2 regions of the Kribbella sp. NPDC056861 genome follow, and region 1 is predicted to be linked to the other one. Evidence: riboswitches for the same ligand, from Rfam matches in the RefSeq annotation. Region 1 holds a riboswitch; the other holds the start of a gene.

Region 1 (3,553 bases):
TCGAACGCAGCGCGCACCCGCAGCGGGATGGCGTAGATCGGGGTTCCCGTGACAACCAGCGCGCCGAAGATCGCCAGCAGCACCAGCAGCGGCGCCGCGACGTACTGCGTGAGCAGGTCGGACAGCAGCGAGGAGACGAAGTAGCCGATCGCTCCCCCGGCGTCCTGCAGCCTGCCGTCGGCCGGGTTGCTGGGCCGCGGCAGTCCGTTGGCGATGTGCACCAGACCGAGCACACCGAGCGAGAAAGTCGTCCAGCCGATCACCTGGCGACCGGCCGGGCCATTGCGCTCGGGGTCGCGCATCGTGCGCACGGCGACGAAGAGGAGCAGTAGCGGTACGGCCCAGCCCAGCATGCCGACGCTGCCGCCGACCACTGTGCGAACGCCGTTGCCGACTGCGCCAGGGAGGTTCCACCAGATCGCGGCGGCCACTACGAGCGCCAGACCGATCAGCGTGAGGCCTGCCCCGTCGCGACGGTGGGCCGGGTCGAGGTCACGAGCGCCGTGCCCGATCCCACGGACCATGCCGCCGAGCAGGTGAGCGAACCCGATCCAGAGCTTGACCAGGCCGCGGGCGATGGCCAGCATCGCGGACGCGAACGGACCTGCACTGCTGGGTTTGGGTGTGGCTGTCCGCGCAGCGGTGGTGCCACTGCGCTTCGTGCTCTGCCCACGCTTCTGCGCGGCTGATGGACGGGAGCGGCTACCAGCTGCCGCGCCACCCTTAGCTGGGCCGCTGGCTGCCGACTTCCGCGCCCGCGCCGTGGAAGACGTGCGGGTCGCCATGTCTAGCAGGCTACCCCGACTACCACTCGAGTCACACGTGTCACACGCCGATCACACCGCCCCATCCGTAGCGTCACGACACCGACGGCAACCCCCATCCAACCCCGTACTACGCGCCGGTGGTGCCGTCGAGTTGCTCCCGCAGCAGGTCGGCATGACCGCAGTGCCGGGCATATTCACCGATCAGGTGGATGTAGATCATCCGCAGCGACGAGACCTCGTCCCGGAAGGTGAACTGCTCGTCAAGCGAGTGCCCCTCAGCGGCCTGATCGGAGAGCGCCCACTCGGCGATCAGACCCTCGTACTCCGCCTGAGCACGGCTCGCGTCGATCAGCTCGAAGTCGGCGTCCTTGCCGAGCGCCGGGTCGAAAACAGGCTCGGCCGGGTCGCTCGCGGCGAAGTAGATGCGAAACCAGATCCGCTCCACCTTGGTCAGATGCCGGAGCAGTCCGAGCAGCGTCAGATTCGACGGCGGCGACGGCTGTGCGGCGAGCTGCTCGGCGGTCAGGCCGGCGCACTTGTGCAGCAACGTGGCCCGGTAGAAGTTCAGATATCCGGCGAGCAGTTCCGGCTCGGGAGCGATCAGCGAGCCCTCGGGCCGATCGACCTCGGGTGCGGTCCAAGTCATCCGCGCATCCTCCCCCGGCACTGCCCGCACGAGCCATCGCTTTACTTCGAACCAGAAATCAGCGATCCCGTCACGCCTGGCGTCTCACGATACGTGCGAGTATCCCAATCCATGAGATAGCTGCTGGCGCACCCAGCACTTCGTTGGCTACCTTCGTTGGCAGGTCATGAGTGCCAGCGCCAAGCCCCAGCTCGCTGGCCGGCAACCCTCCTCCGCGGTGGGGTGCCCTGGGTGAGGACCCGGCCGTTCGGATACCCCGTTTCGGCAAGTGCGGACCCCCCTGGGAGCCAGAACCATGTCGATTCTCTCCATCCTCGAGACTGCCAACACCGCCGTGACCACCCGGCCGGCTGTCGCCAGACTCACCACCGGCAGCATCCCCGCCACCGTCGCGAGCGACCTGCTGGTCCCGCTGGCCGACGGCCGCGTCACCGACTACGCGAACTTCGACCACGGTGCGAGCTCGCCGTGTCTGGAGTCGGTGCGAGCAGCGGTCGAGGCCGCGCTCCCGTCGTACGCGTCGGTGCACCGCGGCAACGGGTACGCATCCCGCATCACCACCCAGTGGTACGAGCGGGCCCGCGCCGAGGTGCACGGCTTCGTCGGCGCCCGCGAGGACGACCAGGTGATCTTCACCCGCCAGACGACCGACGCCCTCAACCTGCTGGCCCGTGCACTCCCGGCCGACGCGACCGTGATCGTGTTCGAGTCCGAGCACCACGCCGCTCTCCTCCCCTGGCCGACCGATCGGACCATCCGGCTCGCCGCGCCGACCAGCCACACCGCTGCCGTCACCGCGGTCGCCGACGCACTGCGCACCGCTCCCGAGGGCCCGCGCCTGGTCGTCCTCACCGGCGCGTCGAACGTCACCGGCGAGATCTTCCCGATCGCCGAGATCGCTGCCGTGGCCAAGGCGCACGGCGCCCGGATCTGCCTGGACGCCGCGCAGCTCGCCCCGCACCGCGAGGTCGACATCCAGCAGCTCGACGTCGACTGGGTCGCCCTGTCCGGCCACAAGCTCTACGCCCCGTACGGCGCCGGCGCGCTGATCGGCCGCGCCGACTGGCTCAACGCGGCCGACCCGTATCTGCTCGGCGGCGGCGCAACCGCCTCGGTCACCAGCGACACCACGGTCTGGAACCAAGGTCCGGCCCGGCACGAAGGCGGCTCCCCCAACGTGATCGGCGCGATCGCGTTGGCCGCCGCCTGCGCCGCGATCACCGAGCACCGTGAGGCCATCGAGCAGCACGAGCGCAGCCTGCTCGCCCGGCTTCGCACCGGTCTGGCGCAGATCGCCGGCGTCAACACCTACGACATCTTCGGCGCCGACGCGGATCGCGTGGGCACGGTCTGCTTCACCATCGACGGCGTCAGCTCGACCCTGGTCTCCGCTGCGCTCTCGGCGGAGTACGGGATCGGTGTCCGGGACGGCAAGTTCTGCGCGCACCCGCTGGTCGGCCACCTGCTGGCCGACTCCCCGGAAGCCACCGCCGTCCGCGCGAGCCTCGGTCTCGGTACGACGCGCGAGCACGTCGACCGTCTCGTCAACGCGGTCCGCAGCCTGGCCGTCAACGGCCTCGCCGCGGAGTACGAGGAGTCGGGTCACGGCTGTCAGCCGATCGGCGACCCGCGCGACCTCGTAGCCCCCAGAATCTGGTGAACCGGTGGCCTGACCACTGCTCGGTCAGACCACCGATCAACAACCTAGATACCCGGCTCCAGACCTGTGTGGTGAGCAGCAAACGCCAGCAGGTCCGCCCACTCCGACGCAACCATGGCCGCGGGCTTCCCGAAACCGTGGCCGGTGTTGACCTCGATGCGGCTCAGGACCGGGCCATCCCCTGTGTGGGCGTGCTGCAGCGTCGCCATGAACTTGTGGCTGTGCAGCGGCACCACCCGATCGTCATGGTCGCCCGTGACGACCAGCGTCGCCGGGTACGCCGTACCGTCGCGCAGGTTGTGCAGTGGCGAGTAGGCCAGCAGGTCCTCGAACTGCGCGGGGTCGTCGGGCAGCCCGAAGTCCGAGGCCCAGGCAGCGCCGACGGTGAAGAGATGGAAGCGCAGCATGTCCATCACGCCGACACCCGGCAGAGCTACTGCGAACAGGTCGGGCCGCTGCGCCATCACCGCACCGACGAGC
Region 2 (3,553 bases), on a different contig from region 1:
GCGGCGCCGACGCGATCGCCTCCCGCGGCCAGATCAACCCCGACGACGAGCTGCTCGACAACGCAGCCATGGAGTTCGGCACCGACTGACCAACAGCAACAAGAACAGAAGAAAGTAGAAAAGCAGAAGGCAGTGGGCTGAGGCCCACTGCCTTTCTGCGTTCGGTGCCACCTAAGGCAACTGAGCCAACTGCTTCTAGTACTTCAGGCGGACGCCGACCTCAGCCACAACGGCGGATCCCCGCCTCATCACCACGGCGGGGACCCCAAACGCCAATAAAACAAAGAAGAAAATCAGCCGCCGGCGACAGCGGGGATGATGGAGACCTGGCCGCCGTCCTTGATCGGCGTCTGCAGCCCCTCAGAGAACCGCACATCGTCGTTGTCCACATAAATGTTCACGAACCGCCGCAGCTCACCCGACTCGTCCAGCACCCGGCTCTTGATCCCCGGGTACGACGCATCGAGCGACTCCAGCACCTCGCTCAGCGTGCCACCCTCGACGGAGACCTCGGAGACGCCCTGGGTGTACGGGCGCAGAATGGTCGGGACACGGACGCTCACACTCACTGCAGACCAGCCTTCACGAAGGCGTCGTACGACGCGGGGATGGTGACCTTCGGGCCGACCCGGTCGGCCACGGCGTCGAGCGTCTTCAGCCCGTCGCCGGAGTTGATGATCACCGTCTCGGCCTCCGGGTCGAGCTGGCCGGTCTCGATCAGCTTCTTCAGCGTCGCGACGGTCACCCCGCCCGCGGTCTCGGTGAAGATGCCCTCGGTCCGGGCGAGCAACTGGATGCCCTCGATCACCTCTTCGTCGCTGACGTCCTCGATCACCCCACCGGTCCGCCGGGCCACGTCGAGCACGTACGGCCCGTCCGCCGGGTTGCCGATCGCCAGCGACTTCGCGATGGTGTCCGGCTTGACCGGCTTCACCACGTCGTACCCGTCGCGGAACGCCTGCGCCACCGGCGAGCAGCCGGTCGCCTGGGCGCCGTAGATCTTGTAGTCGGTCGCGTCGACCAGCCCCAGCTTGCCGAGCTCGGTGAAGCCCTTGTCGATCTTGGTCAGCTGCGAGCCGGACGCGACCGGGATCACCACCTGCTGCGGGATCCGCCAGCCGAGCTGCTCGGCGATCTCGAAGGCCAGCGTCTTGGAGCCCTCGGAGTAGTACGGCCGGACGTTGACGTTCACGAACGCCCAGCCGTCCTCCTCACCGGCGATCTCGGAGGCGAGCTTGTTCACGTCGTCGTAGTTGCCCTCGACGGCCACCAGCGTCCCGCCGTACACGGCGGTGGTGATGATCTTGGGCCGCTCCAGGTCCTGCGGCACGAACACGACCGAGCGGATGCCGGCCCGGGCGGCGGCCGCGGCGACCGCGTTGGCCAGGTTGCCGGTGGAGGGGCAGGCGAAGACCCGCATGCCGAGCTCGCGGGTGGCGCTCAGGGCGGACGCGACCACCCGGTCCTTGAAGGAGTGGGTGGGGTTGCCCGAGTCGTCCTTCACCCACAGCTTGCGCAGGCCCAGCTCGCGGGCCAGGTTGCCGGCGTCGATCAACCGGGTGTAGCCGGGCTCCATGTTCGGGAAGCTCGCCACGTCGACCGGGACCGGCAGCAGCGGCTGGTACCGCCAGATGTTCTTGGGTCCGGCTTCGATCTGCTCACGCGTGATGGTCGGGAACTCGTACCCGACCTCCAGCGGACCGAAGCACTCCATACAGGCATAGAACGGACCCAGCTCGGATTTCGCGCCACAGGCGCGACAGCTCAGGTGGGTTCCGTTGCCGAAGGCACCTTCACGGATGGTGTGGGTGGCGGCTGCGGTGCTCAGGCTCATGACGGAGTTTTCCCTCCTCATCTTCCCCGTACCGGATCTCGGCACAGGACGGATTTGGCACCGTTCCGCCGCCGGACGCCTCGGATCGAGAACGCCGTACGGGGAGGGTTGCCGGGACATCAACGGGCCGTTTCCCTCAGTCCCTCTGGATGAGCACTGCCGAGGTTACCCAATCGGGTCCGGATCGTGTCTTTCGATCCCACCATGCAAGACGGCAATCTCACTTCGCTGCTTTGTCACGCCTGTGGTCGAGCATCCGCATCAACGGAGTCGCCGCGACGCCGTGCACCAGCACACTCAGCACGACGGTGAAACCGACGGTCGCCCACAACCACGGCAGGTCGGTGGAGAAGTCGGCGCCGGCGTACGCGAGGTAGAACACCGACCCCACACCCCGTACGCCGAACGCGGCTGTCACCCAACGCTCGGACCGGCGCATCGGCGTACCGGTCAGCGAGAGCCAGGCGGTCAGCGGGCGGAGTACGAGGACCAGGAGTAGCCCGATCGCGGCGCCGGACCAGGTCAGCGGCTTGAGCAGCCCGCCGGTGATCGCGACGCCGAGCAGCAGCAGGATCCCCCAGGTGAGGATGTGCTCGAGCTGCTCGATGAAGCCGTGCAGATCCTCATGGAAGTCATGACTGCGCTCTGAAGCCCGCAACGTCAACGCACCCACGAACACGGCGACGAACCCATACCCGTGCAGCACTTCGGTGAGCCCGTAAACGCCGAGCGTCATCGCCAACGCCAGTACCGGCTCGCGCGAGTCAGCCAGCCGGAAGGTCCGCGACGGCGCCGCGAAAGCCATCTTGCCGAGCAACCAGCCGGCGCCGACCCCGATCGCGACCCCGATCACGGTCTTGCCGATCAGGTCCCAGGCGAACCACTCCAGCGCCCAGTTGCCCACCGCGCCTTTGGTGGCAGCGAAAACGGCCGCATAGATGAAGGGAAAGGCCAGCCCGTCGTTCAGCCCCGCCTCCGAGGTGAGCGCGAACCGCACCTCGTCGTCCTCTTCGGGCTCAGCGCCCTCACCCGTCGTCGGCCCCTGCACCTGCACGTCGGACGCCAGCACCGGATCAGTAGGAGCCAGTACTGCGGCCAACAGCAGCGCGGTCGCCGGCGCCAACCCGACCAGCCACCCCACCCCGGCGACGGCCGCGATACACGCCGGCATGGCCACCAGCAGCAGTCGCCAGGTGACCATCCATCGCTTCCACCCGATCGGCCGATCGATCGCCAACCCCACGCCCATCAGCGCGATCAGGATCGTCAGCTCGGCCAGATGCTCGGTCAGCTTCGGCTCCGCGATCGGGCTCAACCGCGAGCGATCGACGAACAACCCGAGCAACAGGCCGGCGCCCACGAAGGCGATCGGCGCCGAGATCGCGTACCGCCGTAGCAACCGGGGCAACACGGCCCCGACCAGCAGAGCCGCCCCAGCCACCAGGTACAGCCCGTCCCCGTCAATTTTCATAGAGCCATCCTGTGCCCAGACTCAGCGCTTTCACGCGGATCAGCGCAGGCGGTGGGTAGCGCCCGGGGTGTGGGTCGGCAGCGATTTGCGCGGGCCGTAGCGAGGATGGGTGATCCCGGCCAGCGTCAGCAGCGCCTGGACGCGGTACCGGTGACCGCGATAGGGCTCGATCAGCTCGGCACAGCCGTCGTCGTCCAACTCCTCGCCGATCAGCGCATACGAGACGTTGCGGGACACGTGGTAATCGG

What was found. Region 1 has a riboswitch for S-adenosylmethionine ahead of AB0P21_RS04955 (aminotransferase class V-fold PLP-dependent enzyme). Riboswitches for the same ligand answer to the same signal wherever they lie in the genome.
Region 2: it holds a riboswitch for S-adenosylmethionine, as region 1 does, so the genes downstream of both, thrC (threonine synthase) here and AB0P21_RS04955 (aminotransferase class V-fold PLP-dependent enzyme) in region 1, are expected to answer to the same signal.

What each region holds. Positions count from the first base shown of each region.
Region 1 covers NZ_JBFBNQ010000001.1:1,091,346-1,094,898, forward strand. Annotated here, with positions in the region: gene AB0P21_RS04945 (DNA translocase FtsK 4TM domain-containing protein) at 1-785, opposite strand, end outside; gene AB0P21_RS04950 (DinB family protein) at 895-1,413, opposite strand; SAM riboswitch class IV at 1,576-1,690, shown strand; gene AB0P21_RS04955 (aminotransferase class V-fold PLP-dependent enzyme) at 1,709-3,073, shown strand; gene AB0P21_RS04960 (prolyl oligopeptidase family serine peptidase) at 3,118-3,553, opposite strand, start outside.
Region 2 covers NZ_JBFBNQ010000003.1:1,113,309-1,116,861, reverse strand. Annotated here, with positions in the region: gene argG (argininosuccinate synthase) at 1-89, shown strand, start outside; gene AB0P21_RS19190 (MoaD/ThiS family protein) at 294-569, opposite strand; gene thrC (threonine synthase) at 566-1,834, opposite strand; SAM riboswitch class I at 1,849-1,990, opposite strand; gene AB0P21_RS19180 (cation:proton antiporter) at 2,055-3,305, opposite strand; gene AB0P21_RS19175 (DNA-3-methyladenine glycosylase 2 family protein) at 3,345-3,553, opposite strand, start outside.